Regions from separate parts of the Bacillus basilensis genome, predicted to be linked through region 1. Evidence: predicted binding sites of a transcription regulator. Region 1 holds the regulator's gene; each other region holds the start of a gene.
What was found. The regulator LexA, encoded in region 1, represses DNA repair genes until DNA is damaged. The targets are predictions, from matches to a motif close to CGAACATATGTTCG.
Positions count from the first base shown of each region.

Region 1 (5,696 bases):
GTCCAATTCGTCCGCCTTATGTTGCTTACGTGCAAGGTGGGTTAACTTATTCACATGTGAAGATTGCGATTTGTTCTGCAATTGATGCATTAATTGAAAAGGAATTATTAACAATTTCTTAAAGGGAAGCTGTCGATTTCGACAGCTTTTTTCGCGTGAAAGTAATGATTTGTTTCATTAGAAAAAAGAATGAAAAAATTTATAAAAAAATCATGTAAGAAAAGCTAACATCTATTGACACTAAACATAACATGGTATAGAATGAGAAGCAGTTAAGGCGAAGGAGGAACTGAAACAATGAAAGAAGATAGACGTTCTGCTCCGCTGTTTCCTATTGGTATTGTTATGGATTTAACACAATTATCTGCACGTCAAATTCGCTACTATGAAGAGCATAATCTTGTTTCTCCAACCCGTACAAAGGGGAATCGTAGATTATTTTCATTTAACGATGTAGATAAGTTGTTAGAGATTAAAGATTTATTAGATCAAGGCTTGAATATGGCTGGTATTAAACAAGTGTTACTAATGAAAGAAAATCAAACAGAAGCAGTGAAAGTAAAAGAAGAAACGAAAGAAATTTCAAAAACTGAGCTTCGCAAAATACTTCGAGACGAACTACAACATACAGGTAGATTTAATCGAACTTCATTGCGACAAGGTGATATTTCAAGGTTTTTTCACTAAAGAGAACTGATTCTGAAGGTGTTTAGAGGGACTAAGGAGGAATTTATAATGGCTAGGTACACAAAAGAAGATATTTTCCGTTTGGCGGAAGAAGAGAATGTAAAGTATGTCCGTTTACAATTTACAGACCTTTTAGGAGTAATTAAAAACGTAGAGATTCCAGTGAGACAATTAACGAAAGCTCTTGACAACAAAATGATGTTTGATGGATCTTCGATTGAAGGTTTCGTACGTATTGAAGAATCTGATATGTATTTATATCCTGACTTAGATACTTGGGTAATTTTCCCATGGACTGCCGAAAAAGGTAAAGTTGCTCGTCTAATTTGTGACATTTACAATGCGGATGGCACTCCATTTGATGGAGACCCACGTAACAATTTAAAACGTGTGTTAAAAGAAATGGAAGCTTTAGGATTCTCAGATTTCAATCTTGGACCAGAGCCGGAATTCTTCCTATTTAAAGTAGATGAAAAAGGAAATCCAACATTAGAATTAAACGATAACGGTGGATACTTCGACCTTGCGCCGATGGATCTAGGGGAAAACTGTCGTCGTGATATCGTTCTTGAACTAGAAGAGATGGGCTTTGAAATTGAAGCGTCTCACCATGAAGTTGCACCAGGTCAACACGAAATTGACTTTAAATATGCAAGTGCAATTCGCTCATGTGATGACATTCAAACATTCAAACTTGTTGTAAAAACAATTGCTCGTAAACACGGTTTACACGCAACATTTATGCCGAAACCATTATACGGTGTGAACGGTTCAGGTATGCACTGTAACTTATCACTATTTAAAAATGGTGAGAACGTATTCTTCGATCAAAATGGTGACTTACAATTAAGTGATGATGCTCGTCACTTCATCGCAGGTATTTTAAAACACGCACCAGCATTTACAGCGGTAGCAAATCCAACTGTAAACTCTTACAAGCGTTTAGTACCTGGATACGAAGCTCCTTGTTACGTAGCATGGTCTGCACAAAACCGTAGCCCATTAGTACGTATCCCTGCATCTCGTGGTATTAGTACACGCGTAGAAGTACGTAGTGTTGACCCAGCTGCAAACCCATATTTAGTAATGGCTACATTATTAGCAGCAGGTCTTGACGGAATTAAAAACAAATTAACTCCACCAGCTGCAGTAGACCGTAACATCTATGTAATGACAAAAGAAGAGCGTGAAGAAGCAGGTATCGTTGACTTACCAGCAACATTAGCGCAAGCATTAGTTACATTACAATCTAACGAAGTAGTATGTGGTGCACTAGGTGAGCATTTACTTGAGCACTTCATCGAAGCGAAAGAGATTGAGTGGGATATCTTTAGAACGCAAGTTCACCAATGGGAACGCGATCAATATATGTCTCTATACTAAGAGCTAAAAGGCCTTGATACTACGGTATCAGGGCTTTTTTTATTTGTAGAAAACATAGAGGTTAGTGAAATGCCTGAAAAAAGTGCTCGCAAAATGCCTGGAAAAATCAGGGGGATTATTTAAAAAGCGCGCTAGCTATGAATATAAATGTGAAAATTGTAATAGTATGCTGTGCTCAGTGTGTCATGATGCGGATGTATGTAATGCTAAAATTAAGTATTGGAACATACAGTACCTTGCAATAAATAGTACTAAGTGGTATATTATGGATAAGAAAGGTACCGTGTATTGAACAGTACTGAAATGAGAAAGGGGGACTATCCTTGAACGTTCAGTTTAAAAAAGGTGTGTTAGAACTGTGTGTTTTGGCACTTGTGAAACGTAAGGATTGCTACGGTTATGAACTTGTTCAGCAAATCTCAAATGAATTTTTAATATCGGAAGGGTCAGTGTACCCTTTATTACGTCGTTTAACGAAAGAAGGATATTTTCAAACATATTTAAAAGAATCTACGGAGGGGCCGCCTCGTAAATATTATCAACTAACTGAGCAAGGGGAAACGCAACTGAATTTGTTAGTAACAGAGTGGCGTGATTTTGCAAAAGGCGTACAAGAAATTATTGAAGGGGTGGAATGGGATGAGTAAAGAACAGTTTCTTAAAGAATTATCAAGTCATCTTAGAAATTTACCGGACGAAGAGCGGAAAGATATTTTATTTGATTATGAAGAGCATTTTCAGTTTGGGATAGAAGAGGGGAAAACTGAATCGGAAATAATAAAGGGGCTTGGCTCTCCGAAAGTAATTGCAAAAGAATTACTTGCGATGTATCGCTTCGATGAAATGAAAAAAGACCCATCAACTTCAAATGTGACAAGAGCTGTCATGGCAGCGATTGGACTTAGTTTATTTAATTTTATTATTGTGTTAGGCCCGTTAGTTGCAATTATCGCTTTTATATTTTCCTTTTGGGTCGGTGGAATTGCTAGTGTAGTAACACCATTTTCCGTTATTGGAAAAGTATTTATGGGTACTTTTATATGGTTGGATTTATTCGTTAGTATAACGTTTGTTGGCGTAGGTTTGTTGTTATGTATTATCGCTTATTATAGTACGAAGTGGTTTAAAAGGCTATGCGTACGTTATGTAATATGGAACTTCAAAATGATAAAAGGGGAGTAGATGATGAAAAAAATATTGTTAGTAGCAATCGCTTGTATCATTATTGGAGTAATTGGGATTTCACAAACATATAAAAAAGCAGTACAAACTGCAGAAAAAGGAAACAAAGAAGATATAATCAAAAACGAAACACTAAAAAATATAGAAGTTAAATTAGATGCTGGGGATATTGTTGTCCAAAAATCGCCTGACTCTTCTTTTTATGTAAAGCAATCAGGAGATACACGTAAACAAGAGGTTCGTATTGCTGAAGATGGTGACACATTAAAAATCATTGGGGAAAGAGAAAAAGGTGCTTCATTTGATTTTTCCTTTTACGATTTTAGGTTTCAAACGTCTACATTGACTCTCCTTGTGCCTGAACGCTCTTACCGAGATGTAAAAGTAAATTCATCTGCTGGACAAATCGAAATAAGTGATGTGAAAAGTGACCGTGTAAGTGTTGAGACACTTGCTGGTGAAGTGGATTTGAAACGTGTAACGGCTAAGAATGTGGAGGGATCTACAAAAGCTGGTGAGCTGAACTTTAAAAAAGTAATAGGGAAAGTGACTGCAAAAACGACCAGTGGGGAAATAAATATTCTAGATCATGATTCTAAGTATAATCTAGAAGCGAGTTCAACTGCGGGAGATGTAGATATTGTTTTATCGGAAAAACCACAAGATGCGGTAATCACCGGGCAAAGTGCTGCGGGAGATGTAACAATTTTTAATGAAGAAAATAAAAACGTAACAATTGGTAATGGGAGTACAAAGATTAGCGGTAAAACTGCTGCGGGAGATGTGACGATTGAAACGCGTTCATAAGAAATAGAATGTATGAAAATCTATCAAAATACAAAAAGAAGATAATTACCGTATATAAATAAGGTAATTATCTTCTTTTATATTCTTAATGTAAATCACGATATACGCCAATTACTTTACCAATAACTGACACTTGTTTTAAAATGATAGGTTCTAATGAAGAGTTTTCCGGTTGTAGACGGAAATGGTCTTTTTCTTTATAGAAACGTTTAACAGTTGCCTCGTTATCTTCTGTTAAAGCGACTACAATTTCACCATTATATGCAGACTGTTGTTGGCGAACAACAACTAGATCTCCATCGAAAATACCAGCTTCAATCATACTATCTCCAGAAATACGTAACATAAACACTTGATCTGCTCCAGCAACAATGCTAGCTGGAAGTGGGAAGTGATCTTCTACACTTTCAACTGCTGTAATTGGTAATCCAGCAGTAACTTTTCCGATGATTGGAACTTGAATAACAGATTGTGTTTCTGTATCCATTCGGTCATCACCTAAAATTTCGATTGCTCGTGGTTTTGTTGGATCGCGTCGAATGTATCCTTTTTCTTCTAATCTTGATAAATGTCCGTGCACTGTAGAACTAGAAGCGAGGCCGACTGCTTGACCGATTTCACGTACGGAAGGTGGATATCCTTTTTCTTGTACTTTTAGCTTAATAAAGTCGAGAATGTCTTGCTGGCGTTTCGTTAACTTTTCCATGTTTTCTAACACCTCGTTTTCTTTCATTTTTCTTATTAATAAGTATAACATGTGAAAAAACATTCTACAAACATAAGTTCGAACAAAAGGCGAATTTATGTTACACTGAAGGGAAATAATAGTGAGAAAGAGGGGTTCATAATGAATGCAATTATTTATGCACGTGTGAGTACAACAAAAGAAGCGCAAGAAACATCATTATTACGTCAAAAAGATGAATTATTGCATTTAGCGGAGCGCTATCAAATGAATGTTACTAAGGTGATTGAAGAGCAGGCTAGTGGTTATACAATTGAACGTGATGGAATATTAGAAGTGCTAGATACAATTCGAGACGAACAAATTGATGTGCTACTCATACAAGATGAAACGCGCCTTGGTAGGGGAAATGCAAAGATTGCATTAATGCACTGTTTACATAAAGAGGGAATAAAAGTATACACGCATACGCATAATGGAGAATTACAATTGTCGGATTCGGATTCGATGGTATTAGATATTATTGGTATTGTTGAAGAGTATCAAAGAAAGATTCATAATTTGAAAATTAAACGTGGTATGCAACGCGCGGTAGAAAAGGGCTATCGCCCAGAAAATAATTTAAAGAATCGTCATTTAAGCGTAGGACGAGAGAAGAAAGAAGTGCCAATTGAGGAAATTGTGCGTTTGCGCAAGAATGAACTTACTTTCGAAGAAATTGCAGCAACGCTTCGCGGCTTTGGTCATAATGTTTCAAAAGCGACGGTACATCGTAGATATGTAGAGTATACAAAGCAATTGCTTGATAAAGAAGAGTAACTATTGTATGATAATAATCAGTTTTGATTAGAAGGGGGATTCGAGATGCTTAGTCACGAACTCGTTGAACGCATTAACTTCTTAGCGAAAAAAGCAAAAGCTGAAGGTTTAACTGAAGAAGAACAACGTGAGC
Region 1 is NZ_JBNTQO010000003.1:6,412-12,107, forward strand. Features, by position in the region: gene ACQVV1_RS06605 (methionine gamma-lyase family protein) at 1-122, shown strand, start outside; gene glnR (transcriptional repressor GlnR) at 298-687, shown strand; gene glnA (type I glutamate--ammonia ligase) at 736-2,070, shown strand; gene ACQVV1_RS06620 (PadR family transcriptional regulator) at 2,394-2,717, shown strand; gene ACQVV1_RS06625 (DUF1700 domain-containing protein) at 2,710-3,252, shown strand; gene ACQVV1_RS06630 (DUF4097 family beta strand repeat-containing protein) at 3,253-4,059, shown strand; gene lexA (transcriptional repressor LexA) at 4,145-4,765, opposite strand; gene ACQVV1_RS06640 (YneB family resolvase-like protein) at 4,907-5,563, shown strand; gene ACQVV1_RS06645 (DUF896 domain-containing protein) at 5,609-5,696, shown strand, end outside.

Region 2 (5,696 bases), 440 kb from region 1:
TTTCGGATTAACAATTTGATTTACTTTTTTCAGACCATCCTTTGTAACTTCGTATATGGCTTTTTTTCCAAAGCTCTCTTGTTTACTATTATCGACATTCATAAAAGTAGCTCTATGCACACCTTCTAAATGTGTTAACTCGATATAATCTCCTGCTTTGACTGGTACCTTTGGTGATTCAGCATTTTGCTGTTTGTTTCCATAAATATCTTTCTTGTATACTACTTTCCCCGATGCATTTTGTACTTTAATACTCGCATATGTTTCATTAAAATAATGATGCGGTACGCCTGCTTTTAAGTCCACTTGCATTTCTTCAGCCGACTTATTGAAATTGATTTTAGCAAACTCGAAATCACTTATTCCTTTTAGTGACCATGCAAACTGGCTTCCTTCTAAAATATTATTTGCATTAGGCACATCTGGTTTAATCGGATTAGAATCCGTCCCCTTCCAAATCTCTGCTGTTAAAATTGGATATCCTAATGCATTCACTTTTTGAATGGTATCGTTATTTGGACGTAATCCCCACTTCTCAAAGAAAGGAATCAAATTTTGTTTGGCTACTTTTGATGCTGAGATCATAAATAATTGTTTTTTATTTTCATCAGTTTGTGGAAGTTCATTAGAAGGCATATCTCTATACAATTGATGCAATTTAGGATAGAAGTCTTCTCCATATGCTAACTGTAGTTGCCAGAGCATAACGAGCTTAACAAAAACATCACTAACTTCGTCATAATTTTTATTAGGTTGTTCTAAGTATTGAAATGCCTTAGTATAAGCGCCCTCTTGTTGCAATCTAAAAGGTTGATTAGATGTAAATGCTTTTTCTACAGAAAGGCTGTAAATATTATTTTGTACTTCTGTCATATTATAAAATTTCCAAGGTGATTGCTGTCTCAAATGCCCTGCCTCATGCCATGGACCCCAACCATCTTTTATAAATTTATTAATATCCAACACGTATTGGATTGCATCTCCTACATATGCAGTTCGATAAGAAGTCGCATACATATAATAATCTGGCGAATGATTTTCTTCTACGTAATGAATATAATGCTTGTCTACTTGTTCTTCGGATAATCCAGCTACCTTGTCTTGAACTCGAGTAGCTTCATCCATCTTTTTTAAGAGTTGTACAGGATCTGTATTAGAACCTAGCAAATATTTCTTAACACGTGCAGGGCTGGCCGTAATTAATACACGTTCTCCTTTTAGCTCCACTGCATGTGCATTTGGATATTGGTTCAGCATTTCTATTAAATCTTGTTTTGTATGCTTGCCTAGTTCAAAGAGAGGAGTAGTCGTTCCACCAGTTGTGACCGTTGTTCGAATGGTACCACCTTGTTGTTTATTGTAAAAATAAATCATTCCTCCATTTGGCGATTGGATTGTGTTTATACCTGGTTTTAATGTAAATGATTTTATTTTAGAATCTTCTCTCCAAGAAGCATCATACGAATACGTTCCAATATATGCTTGAATATTTTGATTTCCTTCTACATTAATCGTTATTTGTTCATTTGGCTTTGCATATAAACCAGTCGGTTCATATGGACTAAATGCCATACTTTTTCTTTCCTGTTGTTTCAGTACCTCAACATCCCCTTTTCCTGGGACTGTATACGTTCTGTTTTCTGATTTAACTGAATTTTCATCTTGAAGTGATGTCGATATTTTATTTGGCTGCTGCGGTTCCTCTGCAATGATATCTGTTGTAGAAATCATTCCAGTTGCAAGCATAGTTACTGTAGCGGTGGCTGCAAGTATTTTTCTCGTTTTATATTTTGAATTATTCCCCATATTTTCTCCCTCATTTTTCCTTAATGCACTTAAGGATTTTTGTTTTTTTATGTTTTTACAACCCAAGCTATTCATGCTATCTATGTTGTATCTTTTAATCTATTTTTTCTCATAATAATCTCCTTTTCTTTATTTATCATTGTATACAAATACTATTTGATGACACATTAAATAACAACTTTACGATAAACTCATCAATAACAAACTATTATGTTTTGATTCAACACCCATAACTTCCATCTAATTGTATAAATGTATTCATTCGGCGAAATAAGTAAATAAATTTCAACATTTAAAGCTTATAATCTAGCGAAAAATTCATAAAAGTTTTTTAACTTCAATGGTTTAAATAATTGCAACCACATTTATTTAAACTTCCTTAGCTTTTTTCTAAACTATTCTCTAAGAATCTTGTTGTTTTTTGTATATAAACCTGGTTGCTACTCTATATGTAAAAGAAAGACGGAATCTTTAATATAACTCCGCTTTTTTAATATAAAAAGCACCTAATTCTATTTGAATTAGATGCTTACATTTAGTTCTTAAACCAAGCATTCTAAACTACTTATGCCCCTGTAAATCTTTTTTTATTACATCCCAGAGTGAATTATCTTGGCGTATCGGTTTACCCTCTTCGTCCCATTTTATTTTTCCTGTTCCTAATTCATAATTCATTCCTGTCCATGTATCTTCACGAAATGCATAGAATGATTTATGCCAACCTTTTTGATTGAAGATAGAAATGAGATCTTGCATGTATTGGGTAGCTCCTGGAACAGTACGGTTAATTCCAAATTCCTCTGCAATAATTCGATTAGATGGTACATGATTTTTCTTAGACCATTGTTGAATCGGCTTTAAAAATTTCTCTAATCCCTGTTTATTCCACATTACAGGTTTCTCTAAATCCCCTACGTTTACTAGTCCTGGATATTGATATTCCTTGTTTTGTTTTTCACCTTGACTCGTTAATTCATATGGTTCATACATATGAAATGCGTATAGTGTTTTTTTATCCTCTACTGGGTTTAAATATTTAAAAGCCCATGGAGTAGCATATAAACCTGAATCTAAAATAACCGGTGTTTCTTTGTCCACTTCACGAATAGAGTTAATCACCTTTTCATAGAATCTGTTTAAATCCGCTGTTGTTCCTTTCACTTTTTTATACCATTTCTCGTAATCTTCCGTCCAAAAATCATTATATCTATTATTTTTAGCTGTTTCTGGATGCGGTTCATTTATAATATTATAACCAACCACTGCGGGGTGATCTTTTAGTTCCAAAGCAAGGTCTTTCCAAAATTGACTTGCTTGTTCTTGATACTTCTCTTCTTCCCATATTCTGTCGTCATTCTTGTTATTATTAAATTGGCGCCATCGATCACCAGGCAAGGATAACATTGTAAGAACAACTTTCATTCCCTGCGATTGTGCGGCATCTAAATCTGCTTTTAATTTTTCTAAATCCTCTTTTACTAATCCCTGATAGTTATCTGCATTACCTATCAGAAAATCCTTTCCAGAGGTATCTGGTTTATCTTCAAATAAAAAATCTTTATCCTTTGTCCATTTATCAGGTGCTAAACGAACATATTCAATATTAGCTTCTTTTGCACTTTTATAGTTCTCAGGTAATGACGTACTATTCATGAAATTAGTGCCCTTCCTTTTTGAATCCCAAAAACTAATTTTTGAATCGCTCTTGTAATAGGTATCAGCTCTTACATTCATTTCCTGTACTCCAAAATTCATCATGCCCAATAACGCAACAATTGGCAAAATTTTTTTCACAACTTTTCCTACTTTCTCTTTATATTTTACACACATAACATACCTTTGTTTTGTTACAGGAATATGGCAATTTCCCAAAAATACCTTTTATGTTTTTAAAACGGAAGGTCATTCACTCATAAATAAAAAAGAAATAATTAGGAAGTTGCTTCATTTTCTAAAAAACAAAAAAGGAATCCTTTATGGATTCCTTTTTGACTTGCACTCTTTTTCAAATAGTGCATTTTTGCACCTACTTTTAGTATACCTTACAATTCTTATAAAATAAATAAGATTAAATAAAATTCACTTCTATATTTTCATAAAATATCACACATACTCCCTCATAATTTTACAGATAAAATAGGGTATTTTAAAACTCATCTCTTGAACATTCCTTTAGTTGCTCCATAGCAATTTTACGCGCATGTTCCTCACTATCTATCAAAGTCAATCCTTGTGATATATAACTCCAAAATTCAGATCCACAATCCTCCATCCATCTATAAGCTTCTGTTGTGTATAGCCCATCTTTTCTTTTAATGATTTGAACCTTATAGTTTTTACTTGGAGAAAAAAACTCTTGTATAACCTGCTCCATTTATGAAACATCCTCCTTAAATCTATTATTTGAAATTATATTTTCACATAATCTCGTAATAGAAACTTCTTTTTACGATAAATTACTATCACTTTTTGAAAGGATAATATACCTTACATCCTCCCATCATTTTCTTCCTGTACTAACCAATATAAATGATACAGCTTATATCCTAGAAATTTCAATAACATTTGGCCGTTACTTCTCTCTGTCGTTCTACTTATTTCTACTACATATAATTAAATATTTTTTCAGAAACCACTTCATAAAAGAACATAAGTTCGTGTATAATAGGAACAAGAATAGGAACAAACGTTCTCGTTATTATTAGGAGGAGTTATAGTGTATGACTATTCAATTTTACCGAATAGAATCATTTTATGTGTTGATCTTCGTAGCTTTTATGCTTCTGTTAGTTGTATCAAAATGGGATTAGACCCACTTCATACAAAATTAGCTGTAGTCGGTGATGTGAATAGGAATGGGTCCATTGTTTTAGCCGCAACTCCACCTTTAAAAGCAATGGGAGTAAAGAAGTTGGCAAGGCTATACGAGATTCCTCGGCAAAAAGATATTCTTATTGTGAATCCAATTATGAGAACCTATATTAAGTGCTCCAATTACATAACGAAGTTAGCTCTACAATATGTTCCTATTGAAGACTTTCATCAATACAGCATCGATGAATTTTTTATGGATATTACCGATAGCATCCATCTATTTGCTCGGAATCCAAATGAATTTGCATTACAGTTTAAACGTGAAATATATGAACACACACGAATTGAATGCACAATCGGGATTGCACCTAACCTATTGATGAGTAAGGTAGCTTTAGATATTGAAGCAAAGAAAAATAAAGACGGAGTCGCTTATTGGACATACGAAGATATACCTACAAAATTATGGAGCATACGACCGCTTAGTAAGTTTTGGGGAATTTCGCATAAAACAGAAACAAAATTAAATCAAAAAGGAATACATTCAATTGGTGATTTAGCTAATTATCCTCTTAAATATTTAAAACAAAGCTTCGGCGTGATTGGCGAAGAATTACACTTACATAGTAATGGGATTGATTTTAGTCGAATTTCAGAGAAATATGTTCCGGTTACAACTTCTATAGGAAAAAGCCAAATTTTAATGCGTGATTATACAATAGAAGAATTTCCGATTATCCTACTGGAACATACCGAAGAAGTTTGCTATCGATTAAGACAACAAAACAAACTTGCTCAAACCGTTCAATTTTCAATTGGATATAGTAAAAGTTATTCGGGTGGCTTTAGCAAAACACATACCTTAAGCCGTCCCACCAACTTAACCATGGACATTTATCAAGTTTGTCTATATTTTCTACATCAACAATATACTGGAGAACCAATTAGAAGTATTACTATTTCTCTAACAAAACTAATTGGTGAAGGAGAAGAACAAATTTCCTTTTTTGATAACATCATACAACGAGAAAAAGAAATAAAGCTAACGAAAGTAATGGATGAAATACGCACAAAGT
Region 2 is NZ_JBNTQO010000003.1:447,746-453,441, reverse strand. Features, by position in the region: gene ACQVV1_RS08860 (M60 family metallopeptidase) at 1-1,806, opposite strand, end outside; gene ACQVV1_RS08855 (glycoside hydrolase family 5 protein) at 2,368-3,636, opposite strand; gene ACQVV1_RS08850 (hypothetical protein) at 3,953-4,180, opposite strand; gene ACQVV1_RS08845 (Y-family DNA polymerase) at 4,523-5,696, shown strand, end outside.
Region 2: ACQVV1_RS08845 (Y-family DNA polymerase) is a predicted target of LexA. The motif match lies at 4,451-4,464, and genes of this name have one in related genera.

Region 3 (5,696 bases), on a different contig from region 1:
AAAATAGAGAGGAGATTCTCCTCTCTATTTTTTTTGTATAACAATAACGCGGGATAGATTATACATTTAGCTTCCCTATTAAGGTGAAATCATATAATATAGTACGTAGGTGTAAAGTAAGCAAGGGGAGTGATCTTGGATGATTGAATGGTATTTTGAATATGAAATACATAAAAACCGACCTGGCTTGCTTGGTGACGTTTCTTCGTTAATCGGTATGCTCGGCATTAATATTGTCACAATTAATGGTGTAGATAATGCACGACGTGGATTACTCCTTATGTGTGATAATCAAGAGCAAATCTCTAGACTTGAATCAATTTTAAATACGATGGATAACATAACGGTAACGAAATATCGTCCGCCAAAGCTAAGAGATAAGCTAGCGGTTAGACATGGTAGGTACATACAACGGGATGCAGATGATAAGAAGACATTTCGTTTTGTGCGTGATGAATTAGGATTACTTGTAGACTTTATGGCTGAAATAATGAAAAAAGAAGGTCATAAACTAATCGGGATACGAGGAATGCCTCGTGTCGGAAAAACAGAATCCATTGTTGCCGCAAGTGTTTGTGCAAATAAAAGATGGTTATTTGTATCATCTACTCTTATTAAGCAAACTGTTCGTAGTCAATTGATTGAAGATGAGTATAGCGACGACAATATTTTTATCTTAGATGGAATCGTGTCAACAAAGCGTGCTAACGAAAGGCATTGGCAGCTTGTTCGTGAAATTATGAGATTGCCTGCAACAAAAGTTGTGGAACATCCTGACGTATTTGTGAGTCAATCAGAATACACGTTGGATGATTTTGATTATATTATCGAGTTGCGTAACGATTATGATGAAGAAATTCAATATAATTTAGTAGATGAAATTGAGCAAGGTACGCAAAATAATTTCTCTATGTTTGACTTTTAAAGAAATATTGAGGTGTTAGTAGTGACAGAATTAGGACAAAAGCTGAAAGAAGCAAGAGGAACGAAAGGCTTGTCTATTGATCAGCTGCATGAGATTACAAAAATTCAAAAGCGCCATTTAGTAGCGATTGAGGAAGGCAATTATGATGTATTGCCAGGAGCTTTTTATGCGCGTGCATTCATTAAACAATACGCAGATGCGGTTGGATTAAGTGGAGAGGAACTGCTTGTAGAGTATCAGAGTACGATACCACAATCTGAAAAACGCGACGTTCCACAAGTATCAACTGGACAAAAAACACAAGAAACAATGCAAAAATCTTCATCTTGGCCAATTGCAGATCATATGCCGAAAATCTTAGTTGCGCTGTTAGTAATCGCAGTTGGAGTGGTAATTTGGTTTGTGTTTCAAGCGTTAACTGGAAAAGATGATGAGAAAGTTCCGAATGCTCAAAGTGAAAAAATTGAAGTTAAAAAAGCGGAAAACTCTCCGTTAGACACGAAGAAAGAAGAAGTGAAAGCGGAAGAACCGAAAAAAGAGGAACCAAAGAAAGAAGAGCCAAAGAAAGAAGAACAACCCGCACAACCAACTGGACAACAAGAGGTGAAAGTAGTTGGAACAACTGGTATAGTATCTACTTTGGAAATTCATAATAATAAAACATTAGAACTGGAAATATCGAGTAAAGGTGCGAGTTATGTAGATGTTAAAGATGATGCTGGGAATGTAATTCTAAACACTACAGTACAAGAGGGTCAAGTAGAAAAACATGATGTATCAACAATAAAAGAAGTGCGACTTAATATTGGAAATGCAACGAATGTTGAAGTTAAACTGAATGGCCAAGTGGTCGCTTACCCATTGGATACAGAAAAAGAACTTCACCAAAGATTGGTGATAAAAAACCAAGGGATAGAGCAACCAGCACAATAACAGTCATCGCTTCGATGACTTTTTTCAATGAACAAATGTTTTTGATATGATGGAGGAATAGCTGTGAATTTACCAAATAAAATTACAATATCTAGAATCTGCTTAATTCCAATTTTTATGGTAATTATGTTAGCACCCTTTGATTGGGGTTCATACACAATTGGTGATGTTGATTTACCAATTCAACATTTAGTAGGAGCACTTATCTTTATTATTGCTTCGGCTACAGATTGGATTGATGGACATTACGCAAGAAAGTATAATCTTGTAACGAATTTAGGGAAGTTTCTTGACCCGTTAGCTGATAAATTACTTGTTTCAGCAGCACTTATTACATTAGTTGAGATGCAATACGTACCTGCTTGGATTGTTATTGTAATTATAAGCCGTGAGTTTGCGGTAACTGGTTTACGCCTTGTACTTGCTGGGACAGGAGAAGTAGTTGCGGCAAATCAGCTAGGGAAAATTAAGACATGGACACAAATTATTGCGATCGCAGCATACTTATTACACGATGTACCTTTAAATTTAATCCATATTCCGGTAGCTGATATCTTTATATGGATTGCATTAATTTTTACTGTTATTTCAGGATGGGATTATTTCTGGAAAAATAGAGAAGCTTTTGTAAACTCAAAATAGAAGTTTATGGGGGAATTGGGATGAATGCTGAAATTATTGCGGTTGGAACTGAATTATTACTTGGACAAATTGCAAATACAAATGCCCAGTTTTTATCTGAGAAGTTAGCTTCAATTGGAATTAATGTGTACTACCATACTGTAGTTGGAGATAATAACAAACGATTACAGCAGGCGATTGAAGTTGCGGAAGAACGTGCTGACATGCTTATTTTCACAGGTGGATTAGGTCCGACAAAAGATGATCTGACGAAAGAAACGATATCTTCTTGTTTGGGTGGAGAGCTTGTGTATGATGAAAAAGCATTAGCCTCAATAAGCGATTACTTTAAGCGTACAGGCCGCGAATTCACGGAGAATAATAAAAAGCAGGCGCTCGTTTTAGATGGAGCAACTGTATTTGCGAATGATCACGGTATGGCACCTGGTATGGGGTTAAATAAGAACGGAAAAGTTTATATTTTATTACCAGGACCACCAAAAGAGATGAAGCCGATGTATGTAAGTTATGTAGAGCCTTTTTTACGTAACTTTACAACAGGAGAAAACATTTATTCTCGTGTGCTTCGTTTTTTCGGAATTGGGGAATCTCAATTAGAAGTGAAAGTTCAAGATTTAATTGATAGACAAACGAACCCGACAATCGCCCCCCTTGCGAATGATGGAGAAGTGACACTACGTTTAACTGCCAAACATCAAAATGCTGATGAAGCAGCGAAACTCATCCAGCATATGGAAGATTTGATTTTAGAAAGAGTAGGAGAATTTTTCTACGGATATGACCAAGAGTTTCTGCACTATAAAGCGATAGAGTTATTGAAGAAAAAAGGATTAACTTTAGCGTGTGCAGAAAGTTTAACAGGTGGTCTCTTCGGCAATCAAGTGACAGAAAGTGCTGGTGTGTCTTCAGTATTTAAAGGCGGTGTCATTTGTTATCATAATGATGTGAAGCAACATGTTCTACATGTACCTGGGGGAGTGTTGTCTACTGATGGTGCAGTTAGTAAAGAATGTGCTTGTTATCTCGCTGAAAATGTTAAAGGTATATTAAAAGCGGATATCGGAATTAGTTTCACTGGGGTAGCAGGACCGGATGCTTCAGAACAGAAAGAGCCGGGAACGGTATTCATTGGATTGGCGATTAAGGATGAACCAACTATAGTCTTTCCTCTCCATTTAAGTGGAAGTCGTCAACAAATTAGGGAACGTTCGGCGAAATATGGATTTTATCATTTGTATAAAAAGCTAGAAGAGATGTGAGTCTCTTCTAGCTTTTTTAATGCAAAAATGGAGTTTTATTAAATGGAAAATAAAAAAATCGAATAAATGTTCGATTTTTGTTGGCAAATTGAATTGAAAATAGGTATAATAAGATTAGCAATTCAGTTAAGGAGGAATTTTGAATGAGTGATCGTCAAGCGGCATTAGATATGGCGTTAAAACAAATAGAGAAGCAATTCGGTAAAGGTTCAATTATGAAATTAGGAGAACAAGCGGAGCGTAGAATTTCTACAATTTCAAGTGGTTCTTTAGCACTTGATGTGGCACTAGGGGTAGGCGGATACCCGCGTGGCCGTATTATTGAAATTTACGGACCTGAAAGTTCGGGTAAAACAACAGTTTCATTACACGCAATCGCTGAAGTACAGCGTCAAGGTGGACAAGCAGCGTTTATTGATGCGGAGCATGCGATGGATCCTGTATATGCACAAAAATTAGGCGTTAACATAGATGAATTACTATTATCACAACCTGATACAGGGGAGCAAGGACTAGAAATCGCAGAAGCACTTGTACGAAGTGGCGCGGTTGACATTATTGTAATTGACTCTGTAGCAGCTCTTGTACCGAAAGCTGAGATTGAAGGGGACATGGGTGACTCTCACGTAGGTTTACAAGCTCGTTTAATGTCACAGGCACTTCGTAAACTTTCAGGTGCAATCAATAAATCAAAAACAATCGCAATCTTTATTAACCAAATTCGTGAAAAAGTTGGGGTTATGTTCGGGAACCCAGAAACAACTCCAGGTGGTCGTGCGTTGAAATTCTATTCAACAGTTCGTCTTGAAGTACGTCGTGCGGAGCAATTAAAGCAAGGTAACGACATCGTTGGTAATAAAACGAAAGTAAAAGTAGTTAAGAATAAAGTAGCACCACCATTCCGTGTTGCTGAAGTTGATATTATGTACGGAGAAGGTATTTCAAGAGAAGGTGAAATCTTAGATATGGCTTCTGAACTTGATATCGTTCAAAAGAGTGGTGCTTGGTATTCTTATAATGAAGAGCGTTTAGGACAAGGTCGTGAGAATTCGAAGCAATTCTTAAAAGAGAATACGGATTTAAGAGAGGAAATTGCCTTCTTTGTTCGTGATCATCACGGAATTGGTGAAGATTCTGGTGTGGAAGACACGGAAGATTCAACTCTTCAAGATTAAAAAATAAAAGACACGGGACCGTGTCTTTTATTTTTTTATCTTCTATTAAAGTGGAATATATCGCAGTGATAAAAATATTTTTTTGACTCAAATGGGATGTGTAAAGAGGAATATTTATATGTTTTAAGTAAATGAAATGGTATTTACTAAGGTTTTCCAGGATAATATGCTATCTATTTTTCAAATTCAGACAACATTCAGGGCTGAAGGTAAAGAAAGTAAAAGTAGACAACGCTTGACAATGAAAATTGCGATAGATACAATGAGAATGTATATTTTTTCTTATATACGAAATACTCTTCTCAAGAAGAGAAGTAATATTCGGAGTAAGACTTAAATCTTGCCGAAATAATAATATGACATTTTAATTGTGAAATGAAGAAAGTCCCTTAAAAAAGCGGGACGACGGTCTTTGCTGTATGTTGGTATTCAATGTACATGCCGACAGTCTTTTTTCATTCATAGCAAGGGGAGGTGAAATCATGAGTAGTACAGTTTGGATACTCATCTCCATTTTGCTTGCAACAGTCGGTGCAGTTGTTGGCTTTTTTGTTCGAAAGTCTATTGCTGAAGCGAAGATTAATGGTGCATCTAATGAAGCGAAACGTATTCTAGACGAAGCGAATCGTGAGGCTGAAGCACTTAAGAAAGAAGCGCTTTTAGAAGCAAAGGATGAAATTCATACACTTCGTACAGAAGCTGAATTAGAAATTCGTGACCGTAGAAGCGAATTACAAAAACAAGAAAATCGTTTAATGCAAA
Region 3 is NZ_JBNTQO010000002.1:531,036-536,731, forward strand. Features, by position in the region: gene ACQVV1_RS06195 (DUF3388 domain-containing protein) at 140-925, shown strand; gene ACQVV1_RS06200 (helix-turn-helix domain-containing protein) at 947-1,858, shown strand; gene pgsA (CDP-diacylglycerol--glycerol-3-phosphate 3-phosphatidyltransferase) at 1,922-2,500, shown strand; gene cinA (competence/damage-inducible protein CinA) at 2,521-3,759, shown strand; gene recA (recombinase RecA) at 3,903-4,934, shown strand; gene rny (ribonuclease Y) at 5,417-5,696, shown strand, end outside.
Region 3: recA (recombinase RecA) is a predicted target of LexA. The motif match lies at 3,819-3,832, and genes of this name have one in related genera.